2 regions of the Pseudoalteromonas sp. KG3 genome follow, and region 2 is predicted to be linked to the other one. Evidence: predicted binding sites of a transcription regulator. Region 2 holds the regulator's gene; the other holds the start of a gene.
The links. The regulator FliA, encoded in region 2, starts transcription of late flagellar genes. The targets are predictions, from matches to a motif close to CTAAAGNTNNNNNNNNNNNNGCCGATA.
Positions count from the first base shown of each region.

Region 1 (18,444 bases), 1.4 Mb from region 2:
GATTTTACCGCCCGCACTCAGCAAATTAATGAAACAATTAATGTCAGCGACTCAGAGGTGGTATTTGTCGGTTATGGGATTAACGCCCCTGAATACCAGTGGAATGATTTTGCAGATATCGATGTAACAGGTAAAACTATCGTCGTGCTTGTCAATGATCCTGGTTTTGCGACCCAAGACGAAAGCCTATTTACCGGTAATGCCATGACCTACTATGGCCGCTGGACTTATAAATACGAAGAAGGCGCGCGCCAAGGTGCAAAAGCCGTATTAATAGTCCATGAAACAGCGCCTGCCGCTTACCCCTGGGGCGTGGTTGAAAGCTCGAATACTGGCAGTAAATATACGCTTATAGATGATGAAAAAAATGCCTCTGATATTCCAGTGATGGGCTGGATCGATGAGCAAGCGGCAAATGACATTTTTGCCCAAGCAGGGCTTGATTATCAAACAGAAAAGGCCAAAGCGCTGAGCCCAGATTTTAAAGCAACACCATTAAACGCTAAAGCCAACCTGACACTTAACTCTGAGATATCACAAGCGCAATCTCATAATGTGGTCGCGCAGCTAACTGGTAGCGAGCAGCCTGACGAATATATTGTGATTGGCGCGCACTGGGATCATTTTGGCACTAAGCAAACGGATGACGGTGTAAAGATATATAACGGTGCAGTTGATAACGCCTCTGGCAGTGCTGCCACCGTAGAGATTGCGCGAATTCTTAGTAAAATACATCAGCAAACCCCATTTAAACGCTCAATCATTTTTGCCAACTTCACCGCAGAAGAAACCGGCTTGATAGGTTCACAGCAATTTGCCACTGGTGACATAGTGCCAACCAAACAAATGGTCGCATTACTCAACATCGATGGGATGAACGTACTAGATGGTGTTGATTACATTCTGCAGTACGGTAAAGGCATGTCAGAAATGGAAAACTACCTTGCTGATGCGGCCAAAGCACAAGGGCGCCATGTTAAAATGGATCCACGTCCGCAGAATGGCCTATTTTTTCGCTCAGACCACTTCTCATTAGCAAAACAAGGTGTGCCAAGTTTATTGTTTATGAGCTTAGGCGATACTGATCCTGACTATATCGCCCACAAATACCATAAAGAAGCGGATGACTATTCCCCACAGTGGTCCCTTGGCGGGGTTAAACAAGATATTGAGCTAATTGTTGATATAGCCACAAAACTGGCGAATAACGGTGATTGGCCGGCATGGCAAACTGATTCAGACTTTAAGAAGAAACGCCAACAAGAACGCCCATAAACACCTCATACAATAATGGCTTGAAGGTTCAAGCCATTATTAAATTACTTAGGTATTTTTCCTATGCCGCTGACTACTCAGCAACAAAGTCTCCGCTTTGGCGCCTAAATACACATAAATCGCCAACGCAATTAATAATCCGACTACTGCCAGCATCATATAAATAGCCGGTAATAAATACTGAGATTGACCAAGCGCTGCTTTAAACATAGTCAGTAAAGCTTCTATAGATACTGCAATCAAAATTGTCGAAATAAACCGCGTTATAGTTCTACGTGTTGAGCTGTGCCTAAAGATGTCTTTATGCATCAAAATTTCTTCTTCAAGAATGGTCTTACCCAAGTCGAAAATAGCCAGCGCTAAAGTAATAAAAATAATGATACTAAAAGGCTCGAGTGGATCTTCGGCTAACGAGGTTTTAAATAACAAACTGTAAATGTCGCCAAACACCCGATAAAGTAAAAATAACACCAAGCAAAATAAGCAGCTAACAATAATGCCATAGCCTACTTTGAAAAATGGCGTCATAGTCGCGCGAGTGCAATCGCCCATGATAAACTCAATTAATTGGGTCAAGCATACATCAATCACTAAGTAAGCTTGCTCACCATGGGAATCATTGAGTGCTTTGACAGCCGATATACATAAATGATTAGTGGCAATCGAAATATATGGCGCAGTAAAACGAGTCTGAGATTGCTTTTGAATATCTTGAAAATAAGGCCGTTCACTTAAATCTTGTGCATCACCACGATTATTTAAGGTTTTCATATATTGGCGTTTAAAACAGACATTATTACCCAGCTGCACACCGTTTCTATCTAAACAGTATTGCAGTTCCAAAAATGGATATTGATTTACTAAATGCCGGTTGTCTTGTTGCTTTTTAATACCATCAGCAAGGCTTGCTAAAATTGAATCAAGTAATTCATGGATCACGGGTTGATATTCTTGGTAACGCTCAACGCTACTGATGTAACTCATTCTGGCCATAATTGAATCTCCTAACTACGTTGTTAGGATCCAAAGCAATTACAGAACCAAGTTTATTTTTAATTAAAAATCAATAAATTAAAGTTATTTACAGAAGATAATTGTTGCTCTCGCACCGAGACAGTGCGTTAATTGGCTACTTTGGATAAGATTTCAAACAATAACTGCAGGCACAAAAAAACGGGCTAAGCAGCCCGTTTTTTCATCAAATCAATTACTTTTACACTTCATCATCAAAGTCTTGCACTTGACGTTGTGCAGGTCGAGCAATGATTTCAACATAGAAAGACTCTAAGCCTTGCTTTTCAATCTCGCTAATTGAATTAGTGATTTCAGCTACATGCACAACTTGCGCATCTTCAGCTGTGTTACCAAATTTACAATCAAATGCCCAGTAATCAGCATCTATTGGCAATGTTTTGTTACGCTCTCTTTTCAAATACTTTTTTACTTCATGCTTTGCAGCATCTACCATGCGAGGGTATTTGATTTTCTCATGATTCAGCGTGAATGTTTTCTTCATTACGTTCCTAATTACCTTGATTTAATGATGATGGCATAAATACCAAATAAATTGGCAACACCATTTGCAGCCATTATAGCAATTGCATTTAGTTTTTGGATGCTTTTTTTACAGTAAAGCAAATAAAGTCGTCTTGCCGATAACTTCAGCAGCCTAACATCATGCTTGTGCTAGGTGCAAGGGTTGATGAAGGTCAGCATTATTCAAACTATCGTAGAATGCAGCGGCATCCATTTGCGGGTGATCTAATTGAGTTTCTTTATTTAAATGGCGCTTACGCACGACCGGTTCACAATTATCGATCACAATAAGTCGGATATGCTTGTCATCATTACGGATCACTAATGGCTCAGGTTTGAGGCATGAACGTAAACGTATATCTGCCATACCCCCTTGCTGTAAACGTTGTGCATTATATTGCCCAATCAATATATCAAACTGCGCAGGCGCGAGTGCTTGTTCAGGACCTGCGCCTAACTGTTCACGTAATTGCGTTTCATTTTGGCTCGCCCCATGAGTATCAAATGGCGTTTTCGGTAAATGAAACTGACTAAAATCGAGCGCATCATGAGAAAGCATGGCTAATAACAATGCAAACTCACCACGGCGTGATTCACTCACACTTTTAGCAAGACGATTGTTTAGTTGACTCTCTGTGATTAACAAATCATCGATTTGCATAGACTTTAGCCGATTAAAGTAGGTAATGGATATTTATCGGCTTTATTTGATATTTCTTTAGCTTTTTTCTTTACTTAAATACTCACTTTGCTATTATCAGCGCCGTTGCATTGGAGGGGTTCCCGAGCGGCCAAAGGGATCAGACTGTAAATCTGACGGCTCAGCCTTCGCTGGTTCGAATCCAGCTCCCTCCACCACTTTTCTATCGCTCAGTTAAGTGGGGCCAAATGTAACAAAATTAGTGTGGAGGGGTTCCCGAGCGGCCAAAGGGATCAGACTGTAAATCTGACGGCTCAGCCTTCGCTGGTTCGAATCCAGCTCCCTCCACCACTTTTCCTTCTAGCTTTACTCTCGCTAACTTTACCCTTGCTAACTTTACTCAACCACCCAAGACAAACTTGCACCCTGCTCCTTTAGCCATTTTGTTGCTTGCTTATACTCAGGATAAAACTCACTGACTCGCTGCCAAAACGCCGTACTATGATTTAAATACTTTAAGTGGGCAAGTTCATGCACAATGACATAATCGATAATAGTCGGTGGTGCGCTGGCAAGTAATAAATTAAAAGTCAGCTCTCGGCGTCGATTACAACTGCCCCAACGACGTTTATAAATATGGATACGAATACTGCTCGGTAACGCCTCAGCCATTTTTATACAATACTCGTTCACTCGCATTTCGATATAACTTTCAAGTTGCTCATGTAGAAACTCTTCAAGTAAGCTTTGATACATAGCTTGCTTATGTTTAACCCGCCCAGACAAGTTTAACTGCAGCGTTGGCTGTGGCTGATTTTTAACTTGACGCCATTCACAGCGTGAGTTAGTTCCATAGAGTAGCGCCATTGGCTGTGCAAAAACGAGAATACTATTATCTTTTAAAGGATATTGACGAGTATCGAGTAACTGACTTTGCTTCTGAATTTGTGCTGTTATCCAGTCACTTTTACTCAATAACCAACCTTCAAGTTCCTGTTTAGCGACCCCTACTGGCGCATAAACAGTGACACTTTGTTGTTGCACTTTGATAGCCACAGTTTTGCGGCGACGACTACGTTTTAATGTATATTCAAACAAACCTAACTCTTGCAACTGGCCAGCAGTTATTAAACAAATTAATAGGTGGCTATATTACCCTGCAAAATAACTGCTAATCTATAACTAAGTAGAATTAAATAAAGCGACGTCAAAGATGCCTGATAAGCCTTGTTGTAGCTATACCTCTCCTGATGGCCACAATTGCCAAGAAACAGACATGGGCTCAGGCTTTTGCTTTGATATGTTATGTGGCTACGGCGAAAAACCTGAAAACGTGATCCGCTTTAGCCTGTCATTAATCATCTGTTGTGCCCTGTGCTATTTTATTTTTGGGTGATGGATGCAGGGCAGCTAATGCAACTAAATACTGCGGCATCATTGAGCGATAATTTATCAGCGCTACTAAATAGCTTTTATTTTAGCGTGGTTACGTTCACAACCTTAGGATATGGTGATAGGATGAATGGCTTTGCAAATAAGCCTGTTGATATTAATCAACTCAATCAAGAAATATCGCAAGTGCTTGGCCTCGGGCTAAAAAAAGCAGTACTAATTGAACAAAGTGATCCCAAAGCAAAACACATTGATTTCAAAAAAGGCAGCCAACTTTGGGGGAGTAAATGTAAGCAGTTAACGCAAATACAACGCTTTGTTGATGAGCAGAAAATACTCTGTGATACCCTTTTTAGCGGCGGAGTTAATGCATTGAGTGATCCACAAAGTAGCCTGCATACGTTAAAAGGGCTAACAGGTAATTTAGGTCTGCCCACCATGATGAAATTATTCTCTGCGCTAGAAAAAGCACCATCAGCGCAACAACAAGCTGAAATTATTGCACAACTGCAGACAGAGCTGAGCAGCGTAAACGTATTACTGCGCGAAAACACCTTAGCCTGTAAACCAGCTACACTTGAAGATAACGAACAAAAAACGCAGCTGATTTCAATAACTGAATTTAAAACGCTATGCGAGCAATTACATCAACATGCTGAAAATGCAGAATTGAATGATGAGCTATTAACAACAATTAAAACGCACGCTCCGCTCAATTATCAAAGCGATATTGACGATATCATTGAGCTTTTTGACCAGTTTGATTTTTATGCTGCTCAAGCCAACTTAGAGTCGTTAATTTCGCTCCTTATCCAAACTGCAAAAGATGGAGGCTAACTGATGGATTTTAACACTGAACGTGCACGTATTTTAGTTGTTGATGATGAGCCCGCAAACCTTAAAGTAATGCGCGAAGTTTTAGGGGATCAATATCGCCTGTCTTTTGCAAAGTCGGGGGATGCCGCGCTTGCACTCGTTGCAAAAGAGCTACCCAAACTCATTCTACTCGATATTATGATGCCGAACATGAGCGGCTTTGAAGTATGCCAGCGTTTAAAAGAAAACCCGCAAACACAACATATTCCGATCATTTTTGTCACCGCCCTTGCCGATGAGAGTGATGAATTTAAAGGCTTTGAAATTGGCGCGGTAGATTACATTACCAAGCCTATCAGCCCAGCAATCGTGCGCGCCCGGGTGAAAACTCACTTATCCTTAGTACAAGCAGAACAATTAAAGCAAGCCCATGTTGACTTGGTTCATCGCTTAGGCTGCGCCGCTGAATACAAAGATACCGATACCGGCGAACATATTGCGCGGATGAGTAAATACAGTAAAATTTTAGCCCTGGCTTACGGTATGGATGAACAACACGCTGAGCTACTCAGACAAGCCGCACCAATGCATGACGTAGGTAAAATTGGTATACCCGATGCAATCCTACTCAAACCAGGTAAATTAACCAGTGAAGAGTTTGAGCATATGAAGGAGCATGCACAAATTGGCGCAAAAATTTTAGCAAATTCATCTTCACCATTATTACAACTGGCTCATGTGCTTGCTATGGAGCACCATGAAAAATGGGATGGCTCGGGTTATCCGAAAGCACTTAAAGGCGAAGAGATTTCGATTGAAGGGCGAATTGTCGCGATTGCGGATGTATTTGATGCGCTCACATCTAAACGCCCTTATAAGCAAGCTTGGAGCGTTGAGGAAGCATTTGCACATATGCGCGAGCAAGCCGGCAAACACTTTGATCCGCAACTGGTAGCTTTATTTGAGGGCCAACTAGATGCAATTTTAGAAGTGTATTCTCTCTATCAAAATTAGCGGTGTAGAGCGGTTATATATTCGCAGCGATGTAAACATGGTCATGAGAGGTAATTTCATGACTATTGCCACTTAAATCTTGAAAATAAACCGAATAGGTCACCTGATGATCTGCAATTACGGTTTTAATATTGAGCGCATGTAAGTGCTTTAACCAGGCAATAAACTGCTCACCCGATGCGGCAAAGGCAATACCTTTACTTTTGCCTTCGGCCTCAAACAGCGCTAAACGGATGGTCGCCTGTGCATCTTCTAAAGTTAAAGGCCCTTTACCTTCATCCCAAAAAGCCAGCTCTGGCACAATATCAAAGCCTAATACCGTTTTGTACCAGCTCACAGCTTGCTCAAGGTTTGCCACATTTAAATGGCAATGATCGACACCAGATAAAGAAGGGAGTGCCATTAGCCTATCTCCGATTTAAGTTGTTCAATAAACACCTGCATATACTCAGTACGACGCGCGGCTTCTGCTTTTGCTGAGGGAGTATTCATACTTTTTGCAATATGTAATAGCTTGATGAAGAAGTGATCCAATGTATACAAAGTATCATCAGCTGTTCGATGCTGGCAAAATGGATCTTCTGGATGATACAAATTGCGCCCGATTGAGCCCCCTACTTTCATACAACGGCTAACGCCAATCGCCCCTAATGCATCCATTCGGTCGGCATCTTGGACAATTTGCGCTTCAACACTTTCAATCGCGATATTGGCACTAAAACTGTGAGCAGCAATAGCATGATGAATGGCTTTAAAAAATTGCGGATCATAGTCAATCGTCGTTAAGAAGGTGATCGCTTTATCAGCAGCCATTGTCGATGCTCTGGCACGATCGGGATGATTTTTAGCCACAGCAACACAATCATGTAACCATGCAGCAGGTAAAACAATGTTCATATCCGCTTGCTCAGCAACACATAATTGCTTAGCGACTCTTACCACGCGCTCAATATGAGTTATATCGTGGGCGACATCAGCACTTACTAACGACATAATGAAGGCACGACAATGATTTTCTAGCTGTTGTAACGGCTCAGATAATGCTAAAACGGGCAAACGTTGTTCCATAAATTCTGTAATTTCAAATTAATGCATTGAATTACCATTACTTTACCGCGGTTATAGGGGGTTGTGCAAAACATTCATTGTATGTTCGAGCCTGCTTCACTAAAATACGCTCTTAATTTATCCGTAATGAGAAGCCTAATGTCATCTGTCGTATACCTAGAAGCTGGTCGTGAAAAATCACTAAAAAGAAAACACCCTTGGTTGTTTTCAAAAGCCATCAAAAAAATAAAAGGTAAACCGAGTTTAGGTGACACAGTAACCATTCACGATAACAATGGTAAATATTTAGCCACGGCGGCTTACAGCCCACACTCACAAATTCGTGCCCGTGTTTGGAGCTTTGATGAAACAGAAGTCATCGACCAAGCTTTTTTTGAGCGTCGTTTACGTCGCGCATTAGCTGCACGCGAGCAAGTAATTGCTGAGGGTGGCTTAACCGGGTTTCGTTTATGTGCCGCCGAGTCTGACTTTTTACCAGGCGTGACCATTGATAAATTTGACAACTTTTTAGTGTGTCAGTTATTAAGTGCCGGTGCAGAGCGCCATAAAGGTGAAATAGTGGGTGCTTTAATTGATATTTTCCCAGGCTGTAATGTCTATGAACGCTCTGATGTCGATGTGCGCAGCAAAGAAGGTTTAGAGCCAACCATGGGCGTGTTATGGGGTAATAAACCCGAGCAACCCGTATTAATTGAGGAAAACGGCTTTAAAATTGAAGTCGATATTCTTGAAGGCCATAAAACCGGTTTCTATCTTGATCAACGTGATAGCCGTGCTGCATTGGAGCGTTTTGTAAAAGATAAAAAAGTACTTAACTGCTTTAGTTACACCGGCACATTTTCATTATATGCACTGCGCGGCGGCTGTGAACATGTAACCAACGTCGATGTATCACAACCAGCGCTGGATACCGCAAAACGTAATGTTGAACACAACGAGTTAGATTTAAACCGTGTTGATTTTGTTAAACAAGATGTTTTTAAGTTACTCCGTCAATATCGTGAAGACGGCGTGCTATTTGACACAATTGTGATGGACCCACCAAAATTTGCTGATAATAAAGCGCAGCTAACTGGTGCATGTCGTGGCTATAAAGACATCAATATGATTGCCATGCAAATTTTAAAACCTGGTGGCACCTTGTTAACCTTCTCATGCTCGGGCTTAATGGATCAAAACTTGTTTCAAAAAGTGGTTGCCGATGCGGCGCTCGATGCTGGCAAAGATTTATTGATCATGGAACGCTTAAATCAAGCAGCGGATCACCCAATTGCAGGTAGCTACCCGGAAGGTTTTTACTTAAAAGGCTTGATCTGTAAAGTGTACTAGTCTAGCTAGTTAAACTGCATTATTTCAAGCCCTGCGGTCACCGTGCCATCACTTTCTTTGCTGGCACGAATTACTCTAGCAGTGGCATCAAGTGGTGCAATAGCGGGGCTAGTAGAGTCAATATTAACCTTTACTATGGTGCCCAGTTCAAGTAATTCATCTAACTGTATTGATAAGCCAGTTGCACTTAAATCAACGCAGACGACATCAAATTGTTGATCAGCAATAGGCTCAAGAGTCGTTAGTTTGGCACGGGCATTTAACTGCATACGTCTAAAGTTACGTTTATCTTCATTGAGCATTTGACCTCCTACACCACAGTATTTATTTTTTCCAACAACCCCACTACAGAAAAAGGTTTAACCACATACGCATCACAACCGGCCTCAAAGCCAGCTTGTTGTTCTTGTGCAGATTCTAAGCCTGACACCATCACAATTGGAATATCCCGCGTTTCAGGGGTGTTTTTCAGCATTCTACAAGTATCATAGCCATCCAACCCGGGCATACATACATCCAGTAATATAGCGTCCGGAGGATTAGCAATTGCTGACGATAAACAGCTTTTACCTGATTCAGCATAACTGAGCTCAAAGTTTGTTGATAAAGCAACTTTGAGCATCTCAAAATTAAAGTACTCGTCGTCTACAACCAGTAAACGCGGAGGTTTGTTAGCGGATGAGCGCATAATTAATACAGTTCCTTCTCATCTTACGAATGTTTCCTTTTAGATAAACTCAGTGATATCTAACTCAATCAATTTCTTGCAAAGCATTTAGCACACGTTTTGCTGAAATCGGATACGGTGTGCCTAACGTTTGTGCAAAAAGAGATACTCTTAGCTCTTGTTGCATCCAAAATATATCCTGTAATTGTTGTGGTACAGGCATCCCAGTTGGCACTTTTTTCAGCAGTTTTTGATACTCTTGCGCAACTTTATCTAATTCAAGTACACATAATCTGTCACGATTTGGATCAACAGGCAACTTTTCTAGACGCTTTTCTATCGCTTTTAAGTAACGAATTAGGTCACTGAGTTTATCCGCCCCATGGCTTGAAACAAAACCTTTAAAAATTAACGATTCAAGTTGGCTTTTTATATCACCATGCGCAGTGATCATGGTTAAATCAACACGGCCTTTCATCTTTTTATGCAGTGCATGGGCAATGCTGAGTACTTGTTCAACTTGAGTTGCAATGCCCACAACCACATCACCCAGCTCGCCGCGAATTTGCTCTTTTACTTGCTCAAACGCCTGCTCGGTACGAACATCACCTAATTTTACCAATAGACTATCAACGCCTGCGGCAATACAGTCATCAATTAAATCAGCAATTTTACCAAACGGGTTAAAATATAGACCTAATTTTGCTTTATTGGGTAAGTTTTGTTGTAAATATTTGATCGGCGACGGTACATTTAGTAACACTAAACGGCGCAAACCTTGTTGGTGTGCGGCTTGGGCTTTAACCTCATTATCAAATAATTCAACCGCCGCAGACGACTTTTTATCCACCAGCGCAGGGTATGCTTTGATTTCATACTGACCTTGTTTTTTCACATAGGATACCGGTAACTTACCAAAGTCCCATTGCAGCAGGTCACTTTTCTCAATGCCTTTATCCGCAACTTTAGACAAGGTTTGCGTTACTTTACCTTGTAATTGCGTTTTGAGTTTCGCTAAATCCATACCTCGTGCAAGTACAGTATCTTTATCATCTCGCACTTCAAACTGTAAGCGTAAATGTGTTGCCAATGTAGTGAGATCCCATGCCTCCGGCTCCACTTTCACCCCCGTCATACGTAATAATCGCGTACTTAACGCCTCAATAAAACTACCTTGCATTGGCTCAATGGCAGCCAGTACGGCATCCGCATAATTTGGGGCTGGCACAAAGTTACGACGTAACGATTTTGGTAACGACTTAATTAAACCAGTGATCAACTCATGTCGAAATGCCGGGATATGCCAATCAAAGCCTGTTTCTTCCACTTGATTTAATAAAGCCACCGGAATTTGCACCGCCACACCATCCACCGCCTGGCCGGGATCAAAGTGATAGCTCAGCGGCAGCATTAGATTACCTTGCTGCCATACATCTGGGTAATCAAATTCAGTAACGCTATTGGCGCCGTGTTGCATTAGCTCATCACGGGTCATGTGCAAATACTGTTTATCCTGCTGCTTTTGTGTTTTGTACCATTTGTTAAATGCCGCACGGCTGTTGATCTGAGCTGGAATTTTCCTATCATAAAACTCATATAAGGTTTGCTCATCAACTAAAATATCACGACGACGGCTCTTATTTTCTAAAGTTTGAATATCTTCAATTAATTCGCGATTAAATTGTAAAAAACCTTCATTTTGACCTAAGTCTTGCTCAACTAAAGCACTGCGGATAAACAACTGGCGACTCACTTTTGGGTCGATATTGCTATACACACAGCGGCGCTTAGAAACAATAATCAGCCCGTACAGCACTTGTTGCTCGAACGCAATGACCGCACCGGGCTTTTTCTCCCAATGGGGTTCACTGTAACTGCGTTTTACTAAGTGCTGCGCGAGTGGTTCAACCCAATCAATATTAATTTTCGCATTAATACGCGCATATAGTTTACTGGTTTCAACCAGCTCTGCCGACATCAGCCATTTAGGGCTTTTCTTGAATAACCCAGAGCCTGGAAAAATATGAAACTGGCTATTACGCGCACCTTTATAAACTTGCTTATCATCTTTAAAGCCAATGTGACTTAACATGCCGCTCAGTAGCGCTTGATGGATTTTATCGCCATCGGCAACATTGGTGGTGGCTTTCATGCCCATTTCATTACACACAGTACTGAGCTGATAAACGATATCTTGCCATTCTCGAATACGCATATAAGCGAGCATATCTTTTTGGCACAGCTTTCTGAATTGGCTATTGCTCAACTCGCTTTGCTGCTCTTCTAGGTAGTTCCACAAATTTAAAAAGGCGATAAAATCTGAATCAGGGTCGTCAAAACGGCCATGTTTTTCATTGGCTGCAGCGCGCTTTTCCTGCGGACGCTCGCGAGGGTCTTGAATCGACAACGCTGCAACAATAATAATAACCTCACGCAGCGCTCCCAGCTTTTGCGCTGTCAGCACCATTTTAGCTAAACGCGGGTCAACTGGTAAACGGCTCAATTCAATACCCGATTTAGTAAGTTGCGTATTGCTATTGTTGCGACTTGGTTTAACCGCTTCAAGCTCTTCCAGCAAAGTTAAACCATCGTTAATATTACGGCTATCTGGGGCTTGTACGAATGGAAATTGCGCCATATCGCCTAAGCCTAAACCCAACATTTTTAAAATAACCGACGCTAAGTTAGTGCGCAGTATTTCTGGATCGGTAAATTCTGGGCGTGAATTAAAATCATCCTCAGCGTATAAGCGAATACAAATACCCGCTTCAACACGACCACAGCGGCCTTTTCGCTGATTGGCACTGGCTTGTGATATTGGCTCAATCGGTAAACGCTGCACTTTGGTACGATAACTGTAACGACTAATTCGCGCGGTACCTGGGTCTATGACGTAACGAATTCCTGGCACGGTCAGTGAGGTTTCAGCAACGTTGGTCGATAAAATAATATGCCGGCGACTGTGCGGGGCAAAAATTCGATTTTGTTCTGCATTTGATAATCGCGAATAAAGCGGTAATACATCAGCCCCTTTTAAATTACGTTTGCTTAATGCATCGGCAGTATCACGAATTTCACGTTCGCCATTTAAAAAGATCAGTATATCGCCTGGACCTTCTTGGCAAAGTTCATCAACAGCATCAAATATGCCTTGCAGCTGATCGCCCTCGGCTTCCATGTCATTTTTATCAATTTCAACAAGTGGCCTGTAACGTACATCAACGGGGAATGTTCGCCCTGATACTTCAATAATTGGCGCATCATTAAAGTGCTTTGAAAATCGCTCTGGATCGATGGTCGCCGAGGTAATAATCACTTTTAAATCGGGACGCTTTGGCAATAGGTTTTTTAAGTAACCTAAAATAAAGTCAATGTTTAAACTGCGCTCATGGGCTTCATCAATAATGATGGTGTCGTACTGGTTTAAAAACCGGTCTTGTTGAATTTCCGCCAGTAAAATACCGTCAGTCATTAACTTTATGTAGCTGTTATTAGATACTTGGTCACTAAAACGAATTTTAAAACCGACTTGCTGGCCAAGCTCACACTGCATTTCATGGGCAATCCGATCCGCTACGCTGCGCGCTGCAAGTCGTCTTGGCTGAGTATGACCTATATAGCCATCAACGCCACGACCAAGTTCTAAACACATTTTTGGAATTTGCGTGGTTTTACCTGAGCCAGTTTCACCGGCGATGATCACCACTTGGTTATTGGCGATAGCCTCTTTAATATCGTCTTTTTTCTGACTGACAGGGAGTTGCTCTGGGTAAGTAACTTTAGGTAACTGGGCTAAGCGCACCTCACGCAATTGTTGGCTACGAGCAATATCGGCAGTGATTTTTTCAACCACAGCGGCTTGTTTTGTTGCATCGGTTATTTTTTTTATGCCGTGAAGGCGTTTTTTAAAGATGAATTGATCTTTTCTTAAACACGTTTTTAGCTCACCAAACAATTGACCTAGGTTAACCACCCGCGACTACCTTCTAAAATTTGAATAAAGACGCACGATTGTAGCAAACTTCGCCGCGAGGGTTAACGTTGCTGCGATATAAAATAATATAAATGTTCAAGCTGCAGACTGTAGGGATTTTCTGATAATGTAATACTATTAAAACTATTAAATAATTTCGTGGCACTGGAAAGGACTATAAATGTCAGATAAACCTTGGATCAAAATTTATAATGAAGTCGACTCCGATTGCATTTTAGGCAATAAAGCCGGTTTAACCACTTTAAGAGATGCCATTGATTACACGCTTGATAATCGTATTTACAGCGTGGAAGAAAATTTTCAAGCTGATTTTAAATCGATCATATTAGTTGATAAAAACTGGCAACAACCTAAGCCGGAAAAACTACCACTTTGGCAGAGTGCGTTACTAGTCATAATACTCAGTGTTTGGGCTGGCTTACTGCCTATTTACGCACTCTGGTCACTAGTTTAAATAATAAAAAAGACGCTAATTAAGCGCCTTTTATGTTCTTTGGGCAGAACAATATGCTGTGTTTTATTTATAGAGCAGCGAAAACGTCATCCGTTTTAGCAGCGCAAATAAAATCATTTTTGTGTAAGCCTTTAATCGAGTGGCTCCACCAGGTTACAGTTACTTTGCCCCATTCTGTTAATAAGCCGGGATGATGACCTTCATCTTCAGCCATATCACCTACTTTGTTAGTAAATGCGATAGCTTGTTTAAAGTTTTTAAATTTATAAACACGCTCTAATTGCATAATACCGTCGCGTACTTCAGGCACCCAATCAGGGATCATCTTAATTAGTTCAGCTAACTCAGCATCTGATACTTTTGGAGCGTCTACGTGACAGGCTTCGCATTTTTGTGCGCTTAGTGATGACATCTTAAATCCTTAACTTGCTAATTTTTCTTTAGGAGGAAACTTTGGGTCATGTAACCCTAATTCTTTTGCTTGCGCAACTAACGCCATAATATCCAACTGTGAAATATCAAATAAATCATGGATAGAATTAATGGTGTAGTACAAAGGCTGCATAATATCAATTCGATACGGCGTACGGAGTACATCTAGTACGTTCATTGGCTTGATCTCAGGCTTATCTGAATACACATATTGTGTCTCCCCAGGGCTTGATAATATGCCGCCGCCATAAATGCGCAAACCTTCATCTGTTTGCATTAAGCCAAACTCAACAGTAAACCAATACATACGCGCTAAATAAACACGATCTTTTTTCTCAGCCGCATACCCTAACTGACCATACTTATGAGTAAACTCAGCAAAATCAGGGTTGGTAAGCATAGCGCAGTGACCAAATATTTCATGGAAAATATCCGGCTCTTGTAAGTAATCAAACTCTTCTCGGCTTCTAATAAACGTAGCAACGGGAAACTTCTTGTTCGCTAACAGACGAAAAAATTCATCAAAATCAATTAACGCCGGCACAGGTGCTACTTGCCAACCCGTTGTCGCTAATAATACCTCGTTAAGTTCACTTAACTGCGGAATACGATCCTCAGGCAGGTTTATTTTTTTAAGGCCTTCCATATACTCATTACACGCTTTGCCTGCAATGCATTTTAATTGGCGTGCGACTAATTCTGACCATATTTTATTTTCTTCTTCGCTCCAATGGATCACGCCATTTTCATCTGGTGTCCTAGAGGTGTATTTACTTGCTTTAGCCATAATAACCTTCTTGCTGTTAAACCGGTATCGGTGTCAACGTGTTAAGGGGATACTAAGCAAATGTAAGACAAAGTTTAATAGCTGGGCTAATATCAACAATTGGCACCGCCCCAACTTTTGTATAGATTTAATTACAGTTAAAGATCGAAAAGTTTACAGCCTTTATTTTAAAGGCCTTAAAAGCGACTAAAGTGTAAACTTAAAATTACAAATCAACCAATGCAAGTAAAGGCATGGTTAAGATCGTTAATTATGTCGTTAACATCTTCAAGACCAACGGATAACCGGATCAAGCCATCGCTGATACCTGCTGCGGCTCTTTCTTCTGGTGAATACGGAGAATGGGTCATCGATGCAGGGTGTTGGATCAGTGTTTCAGCATCACCTAAACTCACAGCAAGCGTACACAGCTGAGTATTATTAATGAACTGTTCGCCATCTTTTAAGTTGCCTTTTAGCTCAAAAGCAATCACGCCACCGGCCGCTTTCATTTGCTTACCAATAAACTTAAACCCAGGGTGAGAGGCAAGCCCCGGATAGTAAACGGTATTCACTTGTGGGTGTTGCTCTAAAAACTCAGCAATCACTTGCGCACTCTCACAATGGCGCTGCATTCGTATGGCTAATGTTTTTAAACCACGGTTTATTAGCCAGGCATCATGGGGACTAATGGTTGCACCAATGTCTTTAAGTACCGTCATTTTAATTAAGTTAATATGTTCATCTGAGCCACACACTAACCCTGCGACCACATCGCCATGGCCATTTAAATATTTAGTGGCGCTGTGAACAATTAAATCAATGCCGTAATCCATTGGCTTTTGCAGTAACGGGGTAAGAAAGGTGTTATCTATTACGCTAATCAAGTTATGCTGTTTTGCCACTTGCCCTATTAACGCTAAATCAATCACTGCCATGGTTGGGTTGACTGGTGTTTCTGCAAAAATCATTTTTGAGTTTGGCTTAATTGCATCACGTAATTGTTGTTCATCGGTCATATCCACAAAGGTCACCTCAATCCCCCAACGCGGTAACATATGCGCGAAGAACGCAAACGTACAACCGTATAAAGCGCTTGATGCGACTAGATGATCGCCTTGTGAAAGGAAGCTCAATACCGATGCTGATACAGCGCCCATTCCCGTTGCGGTGGCGGCTGCGGCTTCGCAGCTTTCCAGTTGGGCAACCTTTTGTTCAAGCTCTGTGGTGGTTGGGTTACCTAAACGGGTATAAATATAGCCGGGCTCTTCACCGGCAAAACGCGCAGCCCCTTGCGCGGCACTGCTAAAGTGAAACGTTGATGTTTGGTATAAGGGTGCGGTTAGCGCGCCATGTGGATCGTTGGCTTTTTCTGGTCCGTGGATACATTGACTGTCGATGTGGAGTGTGTTCATTGTCTGATCTTTTTGATTATTATTAATATCATAATCAAAGCGTATCAGCTTCTAGATCACAAGCATGCCGGATGCTCAGATGGCTATCTTCTGTACAGTGACCCAAAGTCACTGTACAGATATCTTGTCAGTTTGTGCTTGCTGAACTCTCTGTTGTCGCTTTTTTACGAGATACAATTTTACTCGCAATCAACTGCGCGGTGCCTTTGAGTAAACTACGCTTATGTTCAAGTCGCGGTAATGGACGGCTTAATTCCATGGCTTTATAGCCAATACGTGCAGTAAATATCCCTGCACTCAAGCCCTGTGCTGCGCGCCCTGATAGTTTACCTAATAATTCCGCACTGAGCGCTGTTGCCGCTAAATCAGATACTAACTCAGCACTGCCAACAAACATCACTTGTTTGATCAGCATTTTATAAAGCTTGATCCGGCTAGCATAACCAAATCCGATACCGTATATCTTACCGATTTGCTCAATCAGTTTAGTGCCCCGCCACAGCACCGCCATCATATCCACCAGTGCCAAAGGACTAAGCGCCACTAATAAACCAGACTCAGTAGCAAAACGGTTGATCAGCTTTTTCGCTTGGGTATCTTGTTTCACTAACAAGCTATCGGCGTACAAGGTCATGATCTCTTTATCGCTATGATGGCTATCAATACTGGCTTTAAACTCGTCAAAGCCGGTTAATTGCTGATGTTTATTGAGCTTTTCAAGCCAAGGTAATGCGCCTCCCACTTGTTCGCTATTCAGTAGTCTATCTGCCTCATGGCGATGCAATTGATTGCGCTTTAAACTACGCAACATTCTATACTCACGCCATAATAGCTTGCCTAATAACAACACCCCGCTCAGCACTGCAATTAAATATACGCTGCCTAAGATGATAGATTGCTGAAATGTCACAACCATAGAAAATATAAATTCAGCTAACACTAAAGTTATAAAGCTAATAACAAAGACAGCTTTAAGCGTTTGCCATTTTGATTTTTTATAAACTGGCGCTAAATCAATTTCCTCGTCCAGCGGCGCGTCATTTACGTGTTGATCTTCATAGTCACCTTGATCAATTACTTTTGCTGGGGTCAAGGTGAGTTCATTCTCTAAAGGCTGTTCACTGGTATCAATACGTCTACCAGCTTGAAAGCCTGATGTGGTCTCGCTCATGTTAATTTGTCTCCTAACAGGTACTGCATGACATGATCCAAACGAATGTGTTTTAACTGCTTATCTGGGCTTGGCATTGGCGCAAAGGATAAAAATTCAAAGCCATGACTTGGCCACTCGTCTTTACCCAGAATTCGCAGTGGTGGCTGCGGCGGTAAATAAGTCAACCATTGCGACTCTAATAACGGCTTACCATAAATACAATTAAGGGTTTTGCCTTGTTCAACCACTTGCTTTGGCATCGTTGCAGCAATTGATGACATCGCCATGGTTTCAATTTTAACACCATCAAATTTTAAATGGTTACTTTGCTCATGCACTAACGAATCAAGCAGCAAGGCTAAGTCTTTATGGTGCGCGCTACTGATGTGATCCGATTTATTAGCGGCAAATAACAGCTTATCGATATTTGGTTTGAATAAACGTTTTAAAAAGCCCGTTTCGCCATAGTTAAAATGGGCAAGTAATTGTTTGA
Region 1 is NZ_CP098523.1:3,783,094-3,801,537, reverse strand. It holds gene NDQ71_RS17830 (M28 family metallopeptidase) at 1-1,275, shown strand, start outside; gene NDQ71_RS17825 (general glycosylation pathway protein) at 1,324-2,268, opposite strand; gene NDQ71_RS17820 (DUF6172 family protein) at 2,489-2,791, opposite strand; gene NDQ71_RS17815 (VC2046/SO_2500 family protein) at 2,951-3,472, opposite strand; tRNA gene NDQ71_RS17810 (tRNA-Tyr) at 3,585-3,669, shown strand; tRNA gene NDQ71_RS17805 (tRNA-Tyr) at 3,718-3,802, shown strand; gene NDQ71_RS17800 (M48 family metallopeptidase) at 3,848-4,549, opposite strand; gene NDQ71_RS17795 (hypothetical protein) at 4,665-4,847, shown strand; gene NDQ71_RS17790 (potassium channel family protein) at 4,865-5,680, shown strand; gene NDQ71_RS17785 (two-component system response regulator) at 5,684-6,673, shown strand; gene NDQ71_RS17780 (VOC family protein) at 6,687-7,076, opposite strand; gene NDQ71_RS17775 (HD domain-containing protein) at 7,076-7,729, opposite strand; gene NDQ71_RS17770 (class I SAM-dependent methyltransferase) at 7,880-9,070, shown strand; gene NDQ71_RS17765 (PilZ domain-containing protein) at 9,076-9,372, opposite strand; gene NDQ71_RS17760 (PleD family two-component system response regulator) at 9,381-9,758, opposite strand; gene hrpA (ATP-dependent RNA helicase HrpA) at 9,823-13,710, opposite strand; gene NDQ71_RS17750 (hypothetical protein) at 13,892-14,185, shown strand; gene NDQ71_RS17745 (4a-hydroxytetrahydrobiopterin dehydratase) at 14,253-14,597, opposite strand; gene phhA (phenylalanine 4-monooxygenase) at 14,607-15,404, opposite strand; gene megL (methionine gamma-lyase) at 15,617-16,798, opposite strand; gene NDQ71_RS17730 (TIGR01620 family protein) at 16,926-17,969, opposite strand; gene NDQ71_RS17725 (YcjX family protein) at 17,966-18,444, opposite strand, start outside.
Region 1: the regulator FliA is predicted to act here: its motif matches at 3,507-3,533, upstream of NDQ71_RS17815 (VC2046/SO_2500 family protein).

Region 2 (14,151 bases):
GTTTTTCCGTAAGCGTTATAAACCGCTTAGCTCGTCCCACTCTTCATCATTTAGCAATTTATTTAAATCAACTAAAATCAATAGTTCACCATCGCGGTTACTCACACCTTGGATAAATTTAGCACTTTCTTCAGTGCCAATATTTGGTGCGCTGTCGATTTCAGAGCTGCGTAAATAAACGACTTCTGCCACACTATCTGCAAGAATACCAATAACTTGCTCTTCTGCTTCGATGATCAAAACCCGTGAATTATCGGTAGCCTCAGCAGACATTAGACCAAATCGTGCACGAGTATCAATAACCGTTACAACGTTGCCACGTAAGTTAATGATCCCTAATACATAGCTTGGCGCACCAGGTACTGGCGCAATCTCTGTGTAACGCAAGATCTCTTGTACTTGCATCACATTTACGCCGTAGGTTTCTGATTCCAGCTTAAAGGTGACCCATTGCAGCACTTCATCGTTGCCATCGGTATTTTTACTGGTTGATAATAATCTTTGTTCACTCATGTTAGTACTCCGAATATCGTTACTGCTCGCGGCTATCTAAACCTTGCTCTAATAATTGATTTAAGCTTTGCACATCAATTAAGGCACACATTTTTTCTTTAATTACCCCTGCAAGCCAAGGCCGCTTGCCACTTTTAGCTCGCCATTTCACATCTTCACTTCGTAGTGTGATGTTATTTACCAGCTTTTCTGCCAACAATCCCCATTGGCTATCACCTAAAGTGATCAAGTATTGGTAGTTTAATTTGTCTTCTAACTCTTGGGTATACTTTTCTGGCATCACCCAACGAGCGGTATCAACCACATTCAGGTTTTCCTCACGATTGAGCATAACCCCTTTAAACCATTTAGGTTTACCGAATAGTTGGTTCACTTCACCTAATTGATGGATCCCACCAAGCGCCTTAAGAGGCACTGCAAGGGTTAACCCCGCGACCTCAAAGAATAATGCTTGAAATTCGCCATCAAAATAATCCTCTTGACGCTGCACAGGCGTTTTTGCCTCAACGGCATCAGCGTGTGTAGCAACTTTAGCTATATCATTGATATTAGCTTGGATCTGCGGTTTCTCAAGGGGCGGTGTAATTTGTTCGGGTATTTTTGCTTGCGCAGTTGGTTTTGGCTCGTCCAGTGCATTTGGCTGTACAATCGTTTGCTGCGACGCCTTCGCTGGCATTTTATTGTTAGTGTCTGTCGGTGACACTTGTTCGAGTAATTTTGCAACCGGCTCTAAGTCTGTTGACTCTTCCTCTTCGCACAGTAAAGCCCCCAAGTACTGGGTCATTACTTTTTCATTAGCAAATAATTGCTTACTCATTCATTAACCTTGTTCAATCAAATAATCGAGTAATGCGCGATATGCATACACACCTCGTGAGCGCGGACAATACTGAATAGGTACTTGCTGGGCTAAACTTGCATCACGAAACTTGGTATCTACCGGTATTACCCCTGGCCATACTTTTTCTTGGTACGTTTGCTGTAATGTTTTATATGCTTCTAAAGATGCATTGGTGCGCTTATCATACATTGTCGGGATAATGGTATATTGATACTGCTTTGATTGCGAGCTTTGCATTAACTCCATCGTTCGCATCATCCGGTCAAGTCCTTTTAGCGCTAAAAACTCTGTTTGCACCGGCACTAAAATACGCTCACTGGCGGCCAACGCATTGACCATTAAAACACCCAGCACTGGCGGACAATCTAATATTGCATAATCATAATGTTCACTGATTTTTGTTAATGCTTTTTTTAATATCAGCCCCATCCCCGTTTTATTGCCCATACTGCGGTCAAGGGTGGCAATTGCCATAGTTGCAGGCAAAATGTCCAAATTATCAATATTTGATGGGCACAGCGCTTGTAAAATTTCTTCACTGGCCATGGCGTTACCACGAGCAAATATATCATAAACACTGACTTCTAAATCTTCAGAGTCAATGCCAAAGTAATAGGTTAAAGATGCATGGGGATCAGTATCAATCAGTAATACTCGCTTTCCTTGCAGCGCTAATATGCCAGCTAAACTTACGGCCGTGGTGGTTTTCCCTACTCCGCCTTTTTGATTCGCTACCGTCCAGATTTTCACATCACACCTTATTTTTTTTCATTGCGCGTTGTAATTCGTATGCCACCATGTGGGAGTTGGATCACTTTAATGCTGTTATCATCACTTGGCAACTCAATTGCTTGCGGCTCTGCTGCTAGTTGCTGCACAGCTTGCTCTTCTGTGACCTCAGGTTTCGGTGGTAAACCATATTTAGATAATGCCACCACTACTTTACGATTTTCTGCACGGCCTTGCTCGGTGTCATTCTCAGCAAAAGGCGAATATTGCCCATAGCCTTCGATGGCCATACGAGCTGGGTTTATGCCTAAACTCTCAAGCTCTACTAACATAGACGTTGCCCGAGCGACCGACAATTCCCAATTAGAGCGAAACATTTCATTTCGAATTGTTTCGTTATCAGTATAGCCACGTACGCGAATGTAATTATCAACCGGGGCAATAATATCTTTTACTTGTTTGATCACTTGCTTTGCACGTAAGTGAGCCACGGCACTACCACTTGAAAACAACATCCCAGAGCTTAATTCAATAATCAACCAATCTTGGTGTAGCTCTAAGCTGGCTTCACCGTCGCGTATTTCATCAATTAACGCTGATTGCAGTTTAGTCTGTAAACTATCCAGAGGTTTACCTAAATGCTTTTGTTTTATATTACTTGTATCACTTTGGCCATCAAGCAGTTCTGGGCCAACTTCTTGCTTTTGAATGCTTTCACCAAACAGCAGCTCTTTCTCGGGGCTAACCCTATCAGTTAATAAGCCAGACCCAGTGACGCCTTGGCCTTCTTGGGAATGCTGACGAGCTGATTTATCAAACACTTGTTCTAGTGAGTCAGATAAAATTTGAAAGCTTTCTTCTTTATTGATGGCAATAGCATACATCACCACAAAAAACGCAAACATAATGGTCATGTAATCAGCATAGGAAACTAGCCAACGTTCAGTATGTTGGTTTTTACTCGACGAATGACGAAGGCGGCGACGCATCATTATTGTTGTAACTGAGTTGGTCGCTCAACGCGATACGCTTCAAGTTTGAGCTCTATATTAACAGGGCTATCTCCTTGGCTCATCGCAATAATGCCTTCAGCGAGTAACTCGTGGTAAAGCATTTTTTGTTCAACTTGCTGCTGCAGCTTGTTAGCCATTGGCAGAAATAATAAATTTGCTAAGCCAACACCATAAATTGTAGCGATAAAAGCAGTTGCAACACCCGCGCCTAATTTTTCAGGATCGGTAATAAACGACATTGCCTGAATCAATCCAAGTACTGCGCCTAAAATACCAATAGTTGGGCTGTAACCACCCAATGCTTCATAGACACGGCTGGCTTCAAGCAGGCGTTCGCGCTCTAGTAATAAATCAATTTCTAGTGTGTCTCTGAGCTTTTGCTCACTATGACCATCAACCAGTAAACTCAAGCCTTTGGCAACGTAAGGATCAGAGTGCGTCAACGCAATCTCTTCTAGTGCCAAATAACCTTCTTGACGCGCTTTCTGTGACCAACTTTTAACTTGTTCAATTGCCCCATCAATATCATGACGCGGCGGGAAAAACACCCAATGACTAATCTTTAATACTTTGTTGAATGTGCTGGCAGGGGTTTGCAGCATCACTGCGCCGAGCGTGCCACCGAGTACAATTATCAATGCTGGGCCATTAAATAACGCACTAACGACCCCGCCCTCCAATGAATATCCGAAGCCAATTGCACACAATGCAACTATCAGGCCTAAAAATGACAACTTATCCACAACCAATCTCACGAACTAATCGAGTTGCAACATCGCTCAGCGCGATACTTGCCGATGATAAACCAGCACTTGCAACCGCTTGCGGCATACCATAAACCACACTGGTTTTTTCATCTTGTGCCCAAATTGTCGCACCTGCTTGTTTCAGCATTCTTGCGCCATCGCGTCCATCGGCTCCCATTCCAGTTAACACAACAGCGAGTACATCACCTTGATAGGCTTTAGCTGTACTAGCAAAGGTTACATCAACACTCGGCTTATAGGTGATCCGTGCACTATCGTCTTCAAAAACCCGTAAAGTGCGACTTCCACCTCGCCCTTCAATCAACATTTGCTGACCACCTGGTGCCAAATAAGCCACGCCTGGCATTAATTTATCACCCTGTTGAGCTTCTTTTACTTGTATTTTACATAACCCATTTAAACGCGCTGCAAATGCTGGCGTAAATGCTGCAGGCATGTGTTGAATTAACAAAATAGGGTGTGGGAAATTAGCCGGTAACTGAGTCAAAATCGTTTGTAGTGCAACAGGCCCACCAGTAGAAGTACCAATAGCGACAATTTGATATTTCTTTCCTGAGGCACGAATACTCGCAGCTGGACCAGCGCTCGGCGTAGCACTACGGTTAAAACTTATATCCGGCTGAGTAATTGCAGGCCGCGAGGTAGTTGCTGTAGACGTAGATGAAGGCGTTGCTGGTGCAGGCCGGCTAAAACGTGATAACCGTCTACGGCCAATTTCTTTTACTTTATTTTGGAGTAGTTTAATTGCATCTTCATTATTGCGAGCAATATCTTCAAACTTTTTCGGTAAAAAATCTAAAGCGCCCGCGTCAAGTGCATCTAAGGTCGCTGTTGCGCCATCACGTGTGAGTGACGAAAACATCAGGATTGGCGTTGGGTTAGCTGCCATGATCTCTTTTACAGCGCTAATACCATCAAGCACTGGCATTTCAACGTCCATGGTGATTACATCTGGTCGTAATTGATTTGCTTTGTCTACGGCTTCTCGGCCATTTACCGCAAAACCAATGACTTCAATATCCTTATCTTGCTCGAGTATTTCGCTCACTCTGCGGCGAAAAAAACTTGAATCATCAACAACTAAAACTTTAACTGCCATTGGCATACTCTTGTTAAATTTTATCTGCGAGAGCCAAAAATGGCTCCCGCGTTAAGATAAGAATGGACTAGCGTGCGTAGTGCTTTAACAGGTTTGGCACATCTAAAATTAGCGCTATACCACCATCAGAGGTAATTGTTGCCCCCGCCATACCCGGTGTACCTTGTAATAAAGCATCAAGCGGTTTAATAACCACTTCTTCTTGACCAATCAATGAATCCACAACAAAACCGACTTGCTGTGTACCAATTTGCACAATCACCACATGACCTTGCGCTTTGCGTTGTGAACGATCGGCACCTTTGACTAACCAGTGCTCTAAATAAAATAACGGCAGCGCTTTTTTACGCACTATGATGGTTAATTGGCCATCAACAACATTTGTTTTGGTTAAATCAAGATGGAATATTTCATTCACACCAGCCAGCGGTAATGCAAATGTCTGCTCGCCAACTATCACCATCAATGTTGGCAAAATAGCCAATGTTAACGGCACTTTAATTTCTAAAATAGTACCCACACCGAGCTCAGATTGAATACTCACAGAACCATTAAGTTGGGTAATTTTGGTTTTCACCACATCCATACCCACACCACGGCCTGAAATATCCGAGATCTGTTCTTTAGTCGAAAAGCCTGGCGCAAAAATCAGGTTGTATGCTTCGGTATCAGACAAGCGTGCAGCTTGCTCGTGATCAAGCACCCCTTTACTAATAGCGATTTTTTTCAGCTTTTCAGGATCCATACCCGCACCATCATCACGAATGGTAAGCAAGATATGATCACCCTCTTGAGATGCTGAAAGTGTCACTGTACCTGTACGCGATTTACCTGCGGCTTCACGCACATCCGGCATTTCAATACCATGGTCAACTGAGTTACGTACTAAGTGGACTAGTGGATCGGCCAGTGCCTCAACTAAGTTTTTATCTAAATCAGTTTCTTCACCAACCAATAACAAATTGATGTCTTTTTTCAAGCTCCGCGCTAAATCTCGTACTACGCGAGGGAAGCGACCAAACACTTTTTTGATTGGTTGCATTCGCGTTTTCATCACCGCACCTTGTAAATCTGCTGTCACTACATCAAGGTTTGAGATGGCTTTACCCATCGCTTCACTTTCAGTATTGGTGGCAAGGCTCACGAGACGATTACGAACTAATACTAACTCACCAACCATATTCATTATTTGGTCAAGACGCTTAGTATCAACGCGTACTGTGGTATCAGCTTGAGGCGGTGGCGCTTTTTTAGCCGCAGCAGGGGCTGGCGCAGGCGTTGCTGTAGGGGTTGGCTTTTCAACCACCTTACTTACCTCACTTGGAGCTGGTGTTTTAGCTTCAGGCTTAGCAATAGGAGCAGATGGCTTAACTGCGGGGGCTGGCGTAGGTGTTGACTCTGTTGCTTGGGGAGCAGTCCCTTTACCATGTAGCTCATCAAGCAGGGCTTCAAATTCATCATCACTGATTTCATCTGGGCTGCTGCTTTTTGCTGCATCAACTGGCGAGGGGGTTGGCTCTGCAACTTCTTTGCTACTTGCAGTATTATTGCTCACCATACCAAAGCTACCAACACCATGTAATTCATCTAATAAGTTATCAAACTCATCATCGGTAATATCACTACTCGATGAATCACTAGTCACTGAGCCCGTTGTGGTTATTGGGCTTTGGCCTTTACCATGTAACTCATCAAGTAAGCTTTCAAATTCATCTTCAGTAATTTCATCAATCTGCACATCACTGGCATCGCTATCAACTTGGCCATCGAATAATAAGTCAAATGCAAATGGATCGTCATCATCTAAAATAGCATCCGCATCGACAACCGGAGTCGGTGTATCCTCAACTGAAGATGCACCACTTATTTCATCAGCAGTTGGTGGCATGCCTAATTTATGTAATACAGCGAGTAATTCAGGATCTGCAGGCTCTGGCTTTTCTCTACTTTGAATAGTCGCGAACATTTCATTAATTGTGTCGAGCGCTTGCAGGATAACATCCATCAGCTCAGAATTAACTTTACGTACACCTTGGCGTAATAAGTCGAACACGTTCTCAGCACCATGACAAGCATCAACCAACTCGGTCATACTTAAAAAGCCAGCGCCGCCTTTGACCGTATGAAAACCACGGAAAATTGCATTGAGTAATTCGGTATCATCTGGGTTATTTTCAAGCTCCACCAGCTGTTCTGACAAAAGCTCAAGAATTTCTCCAGCCTCTACTAGAAAATCTTGTAAAATATCTTCATCGACTTCAAAGCTCATGCAGTTTTCTCCTCTTAGAAGCCCAAGCTTGATAATAAATCATCTACATCATCTTGCCCGTTGACAACATCATCACGAGATTCTTTATCAATAATTGGCCCTTCTGGGCCTGCAAGTGTATTTTCAGCAGGCGGTTTTTCAATGGCTGGTGCTACTATTTTTGTTTCGCTGTCATCTTGGCTACCAAATGCTGTCAACAAGTGGATCAAGCTGTCTTCTACTTCTCTAACTAATTCGATTACCCGGCGAATAACTTGACCGGTTAAATCTTGGAAATCTTGCGCCATTAACACATTGGTCATTAGCCCTTGCAATTCATCCGTTTTAGTCTGCGAGTTATTCATAAACTTATCTAAGCTATGACACAGTGTTTTAAACTCTCCCAGTTCAATTTCACGATTCATGAGACGGTCCCATGTCGGCTTAATATGTGAAATTTCATCAGCGAGTTGTTGAGCAATAGGTAAACTTGCTTCTACCGCATCCATAGTTTTATTAGCAGCGTTTTCTGTCATTTCCATAACATAATTAAGGCGCTGCTTAGCGTCAGGGATAGCTTCAGTCGTCAAATCAGCTAAACGTGTATCAAGCTCAAAATTTTTCAACGCGTCATGCAGCTGACGCGTCAGTTTGCCAACTTCGGCAAATAATTCTGATTGCTCTTTTGACGCCGCATCAATAATTAATTGATCAGCTTTATCTTGTTCACCGTTTTCAAGGTAAACCACAAGCTGACGGGCTTGTTCTAAACTGATCTGAGGCGCAGCTGGTGCTGACATAAGCCTCTCCTATTTATTTAACCTAAACGCTCAAACACTTTTTCCAATTTGGTCTTAAGTGTTGCAGCTGTAAATGGTTTAACGATATAACCGTTAACACCCGCTTGGGCAGCAGCAACAATTTGTTCTTTTTTAGCTTCTGCTGTTACCATTAAAACTGGAATATGTTTGAGGCTGTCATCAGCCCTGATAGCACGCAACAAATCAATCCCTTGCATGCCCGGCATGTTCCAATCTGTTACCACAAAATCAAACTCCTGATTCTGTAACATTGGTAGCGCTGTTGAGCCATCATCAGCTTCTTGTACATTTGTAAAACCTAAATCTCTTAACAGATTTTTGATAATACGTCTCATCGTCGAAAAATCATCAACAACAAGAATTTTCATGTTTTTATCCAAAACATCCTCCGGTGAGGTCTGAACCTATATTTACTTACTACTAATTTATCCAGTCATTGATTTTTGCTTTGAGCTTAATCATCGCCTGACCATGTATCTGACTCACACGCGATTCGCTTACATCGAGTATATGTCCAATCTCTTTTAAATTCATTTCATCGTTATAATACAATGACAATACTAACCCATCTCGTTCAGGTAAGGATTGTATAGCTGCTAACAATGATTGATTAAAGCGTTCATTTTTAACGTTATTAAAGGGCTTGTCTAGCGCTAAATCATGTCCGACTGGGGTAATAACATCTTCATCAACCCCTAAATCTTCTATTCCAAGCACTTTACTGGAATTTACATCACTAAGAATATGATGGTACTCATCTAGTGTAATATCAAGTTTTTCAGCAACTTCAATGTCTTTGGGTTCGCGATTAAGTTCACTTTCAAGTTCACTAATAGCCTCTGCTACTCTGCGGCTATTACGGTGCACAGAACGAGGTGCCCAATCGCCACGGCGCATTTCATCAAGCATCGCGCCGCGAATACGAATGCCTGCGAAGGTTTCAAAGCTTGCGCCCTTGCTTGCATCAAAATTCTTTGATGCTTCAATTAACCCTATCATTCCCGATTGAATCAAATCGTCAAGTTGCACACTCGCAGGTAAACGAGCAATTAAATGGCACGCCACTTTTTTGACAAGTGAAGCATGTCGTTCAACAATCACATTTAAATTTTGTGTAGATTGATATCCCATCGCTTTATTCACCGATGCCGTCATAGTTAGCCGTTTACTAGTTTTTCTATGAAAAATTCTAAATGACCAGAAGGTTGATTAGGTATAGGCCATTTAACTGCTTTTGTCGCTAATGTTTTAAATGCTATTGCTGCTGGAGAATTTGGAAATAAATCAACAATCACTTTTTGCCGGCGCGTTGCTTTACGCATGTTTTCATCATAAGGGACGGTTGCCACCAACTCCATCGATACATCCAAAAAGCGATCTGTTACTTTTGAGAGTTTAGCAAATAGTTCATGGCCTTCACGCATACTGCGCACCATATTAGCCACGATTTTAAATTTATATACGCCATGCTCACGGCTTAATACCTTGATTAATGCATAAGCATCGGTGATTGAGGTTGGTTCATCGCATACGACCACCATGACATCTTGCGCTGCGCGCGAAAAACTTAACACCATGTCAGAAATACCAGCAGCGGTATCTACGATTAATATATCAAATTCAGTATTTAATTCGCTAAAAGCACGGATCAAACCGGCATGCTCAGAGGGAGAAAGTTCGACCATGCTTTGTGAGCCAGAAGTTGCAGGCACTATTTTTATGCCTGCAGGACCTTCAACTAAAATTTCATCAAGTTCACATTCACCTGATAATACATGAGAGAGGTTGCGCTCTACTCGCAGTCCTAACATCACATCACAATTTGCCAAACCTAAATCGGCATCCAGTACTAATACTCGGTTTCCGAGTTGACCTAACGCAATCGCAGTGTTTAGTGAGACGTTAGTTTTACCAACCCCTCCTTTACCACCTGTGACAGCGATAACTTTAACGCCGTTATTATTGTTTTGACTCATTTTACGCAGGCCACTTGCTTGATCTAATACTGTGTTAATCATACATCCCTACTGTGCTTGACGCTACTGCTTGACGTCTTGAATGTTGTGCTTTTGTTCTTTTTAAATACAATTGTTCAGCTTTTTTTACTAATTTCTCTGCATTAGCGACCCGAATGTCCTCAGGAACGCGCTGACCGTTAGTAAGATACCCTATTGGGAGGCGATTTTGAATCGCTATACTAATAATCTCACCTAAACTTAGCGATTCATCTAATTTAGTGAAAATACAGCCACTTAATTGTACTTTTTTAAAGTGTCTTACCGTCTCTTGCAATACGTTAATTTGTGCTGTGGCGCTGAGCACTAAATAGTTACGAATATCGACACGTTGATTACGCATGAGCGTGTTTAATTGCTCAGTTAAGCGTAAATCGCGTTGGCTCATACCAGCAGTATCTATTAATACTAGACGCTTATTACGTAAATGATATAAAACTTCTGCTAATTCATTGGCATCTTTTACTTGTTTAACACCACAGCCTATAATACGGCCATAAGTGGCTAATTGCTCATAAGCACCAATACGGTAGGTGTCAGTTGTAATAAGGGCTACTTTATCAGCACCATATTTCTGTGCACCAAGGGCTGCAAGTTTAGCCACCGTGGTTGTTTTACCCACTCCGGTCGGGCCAACAAGTGCATAAACACCACCTTGGCGTAAAATTTCGTTATTAGTGGTATGCATTTGGTTTTCAACCATTTGCAACAGTGCTTGCCATGCTTGCTGACGCGACACATCATCAGGAATGAAACACGCCATTTGCTCTGCTACTTCGCTGTCGATGCCCATACCCACTAAACGATCAATCATGCAAGCACGGGTTGGGTCGCGACGAGCCATATCTTGTTGCATTAAACCAGAGACCTGATATTCAAGTAATTGACGCATCGCAGCCATTTCATCTCGCATGGCGGTCATTTCATCGGTTTTGGCTGCACTTTTGTTTGGCATTGGCGCATCGAGGTCATCAAAACCACTTTCAAGTTCATCATCAAACCCTAAGCTGTGTGCTTGTGTTTGTGGACGCGGCGCGTTATCGCGACGTGTAAAATCATGATGAGCTTGTGCTTCATGACGCGCAGGCTGTGTTTGCGATTGTTGCTGCGGCTGATACTGGGTTGCTGTATCGATGCCTGATTGGCTAAACATAGAAGCAAGCTCTGGTGAGCGCGGACGAGGAGACTGGCGTTCTAATAATGCTTGTAGGCTATCTGCTACCGGTGCAGTTGGTTCCGACTGGCTACGTTGCGGCGCTGGTTTAACAAAGTGTGCATTGCTTTGCGCTTGCGCCGTTGTAGCTTGTGGCTGTGCAGGAGCTTTAGGGGCAGCTTTTTCATAATCAACCGCGGCGACAATTTCGACCCCATTGGCTAACTTTTTATTTGACATGATCACCGCATCAACACCGAGTTCATCTTTAACTTCTTTTAGTGCGGTACGCATATCTTTAGCAAAAAAACGTTTTATTTTCATGGTTCAACCCCTTTAAAATCCGGTTATTGGCCTACTGAGCTGACAATCTTGATCTGTCTTTCGTCTGGTACCTCTTGGTAAGACATCACTCGCAATCCTGGAATGGTGTACTTAACAAAACGAGATAACACAGTGCGTAACATTCCTGACGTTAGCAATATCGAAGGTTCACCGGCCATTTCTTGATTTTGATGCGCTTCATTTAAAGATTGTTGAAGTCGCTCTGCAAGTCCTGGTTCTATTCCGGCCCCTTCGTCGCCTGCATTTTGCAGTGACTGATGCAACATCTGTTCCAACTCAGGCGCCAAGGTTATGACAGGGATTTCTGATGACATACCCACAGCGTCTTGAACAATTAATCTACGTAACGAAATGCGCACTGCAGCCGTCAATACGTCTGGGTCTTGGCTACGTGGACCATACTCAACAAGGGTTTGCACAATTGAGCGCATGTCACGAATAGCAACGCCTTCATTTAATAGGTTTTGCAATACTTTTACTATAACCGTCAGTGGCAAGGTATCTGGCACGAGTCCTTCAACTAAACGAGGGTGACTCTTAGCAAGCATATCAAGCAGGTTTTGTACTTCTTCATGACCAAGCAATAACGCCGCGCTATTGGTTAATAATTGGCTAATGTGTGTTGCAACCACCGTTGCAGCATCGACCACGGTATAACCAAGCGATTGTGCTTCATCTTTTTGATCGGGTTTGATCCAAACAGCATCTAAACCAAAAGCAGGATCTTTTGTTTCAATGCCTTTGATAGGGCCAAATACTTGCCCAGGATTGATCGCCAACTCATCGCCATGTTTCAGCTCGCCTTCCCCAGTTGATACACCCATCATGGTGATTCTATAAGCATTAGGGTCAAGTTCTAAGTTATCGCGAATATGCACTGGGGGTACTAAAAACCCGAGCTCTTGAGATAGCTTCTTGCGTACCCCTTTGATCCGGTTTAACAGCTCGCCACCTTGTGATTGATCAACCAATGGAATTAACCGATAGCCAACTTCAAGACCGATAACATCCACTTGCTGAACGTCATCCCAGCCAAGCTCTTTCTGCTCTTGTTTATTTGCGACACCGGTGCCTGCAGCGCCTCCATTTTCAGTCTCTGCTTCTTTCGCTGCTGCTTCCTTAAGTTTACTTTGCTGCGCATAATAAGCGAGATAACCAAGTAACGCACCTAAGCTTAAGAATGCAAAATGCGGCATACCCGGCACTAAGCCCATCACAATTAAAATACCTGACGCGATAAATAATGATTTTTCGTTACCAAGTTGTTTCTTGAATTGGTCGCCCATATTGAGCGATTCATTTTGACGGGTTACAACGATTGCTGTGCCGATTGATAACAGTAATGATGGTAATTGTGCAACTAGGCCATCACCGATGGTCAGCAAGGTATACACTTCCATGGCGTTACCAAAGCTTAAGTCATGTTGGATCATGCCAACAAATAAACCACCGACTATATTAATGACCAAAATAACAATACCGGCAATTGCATCGCCTTTTACAAATTTACTCGCACCATCCATTGAGCCGTAAAAATCAGCTTCACGGGTAACTTCTTCACGTCGGTCTCGCGCTTGCTCTGCACTAATAAAACCTGCATTTAAATCTGCATCGATGGCCATTTGTTTACCAGGCATCGCATCAAGGGTAAAACGCGCTGATACTTCAGAAATACGCCCAGCACCTTTGGTAATTACTACAAAGTTAATGATGATCAAGATTAAAAATACAACCAAACCAACGGCATAATTACCACCGATCACCACAGAGCCGAACGCTTCAATTACTTTACCGGCAGAGTCCCCGCCGTTATGCCCTTCCAACAAAACGACTCGGGTACTGGCAACATTAAGTGCTAAACGCATAATGGTTGCAATCAGCAACACTGCAGGAAACATACCAAACTCTACCGGTTTCATGGTGTATACAGTCACCAACAAAACCACTAGCGCTAAAGCTATATTAAACGAAAAAAGAATGTCGAGTAAAAATGGCGGTAACGGTAATATCACCATTCCCAGCGCTGCAAGCACTAGTAAAGGCGTACCAACGCCTTTCAAATACTCTTTTTTATCTTTATTAAGTTGTTGTAATACAGCTTTAAATTCCATAATTCTACAATTTCAAAAAATTGACACTACACGGAATTTGCAATAACTATTCCAAGTTATTAATTAAGTTGATTTAGTATTTATAGGCATCTGGGATGGGCAACGTTTTATTTAATTTTGTTGGCCGTTTGCCGCGACCTTTTTGAAAACGCTTTAGCTGAAATACATAAGCAAGTACTTGCGCCACAGCCGTGAATAGTTGATCTGGAATTTGATCACCCACCTCAGCGGTATGATACAGTGCCCGCGTTAGCATCGGGGACTCTACAATGGGAACTTCGTTACCCAGGGCTATTTTTCTAATTTGCATCGCCATTTCATCGACGCCTTTGGCAACCACAACAGGTGCTCCTGCACGCTCTGTGTCGTATTTTAACGCTACTGAGTAATGGGTTGGGTTTGTTACTACCACATCGGCATCTGGCACATCTTGCATCATTCTGCGCTGCGACATTTGTCTTTGCGTTTGTCTGATACGGGCTTTGATTTGTGGATC
Region 2 is NZ_CP098523.1:1,279,882-1,294,032, forward strand. It holds gene NDQ71_RS06145 (chemotaxis protein CheW) at 16-513, opposite strand; gene NDQ71_RS06150 (chemotaxis protein CheW) at 533-1,330, opposite strand; gene NDQ71_RS06155 (ParA family protein) at 1,334-2,104, opposite strand; gene NDQ71_RS06160 (flagellar motor protein MotB) at 2,113-3,075, opposite strand; gene NDQ71_RS06165 (flagellar motor protein) at 3,075-3,839, opposite strand; gene NDQ71_RS06170 (chemotaxis response regulator protein-glutamate methylesterase) at 3,832-4,962, opposite strand; gene NDQ71_RS06175 (chemotaxis protein CheA) at 5,030-7,231, opposite strand; gene NDQ71_RS06180 (protein phosphatase CheZ) at 7,246-8,010, opposite strand; gene cheY (chemotaxis response regulator CheY) at 8,028-8,411, opposite strand; gene NDQ71_RS06190 (RNA polymerase sigma factor FliA) at 8,452-9,162, opposite strand; gene NDQ71_RS06195 (MinD/ParA family protein) at 9,189-10,049, opposite strand; gene flhF (flagellar biosynthesis protein FlhF) at 10,042-11,523, opposite strand; gene flhA (flagellar biosynthesis protein FlhA) at 11,547-13,655, opposite strand; gene flhB (flagellar biosynthesis protein FlhB) at 13,729-14,151, opposite strand, start outside.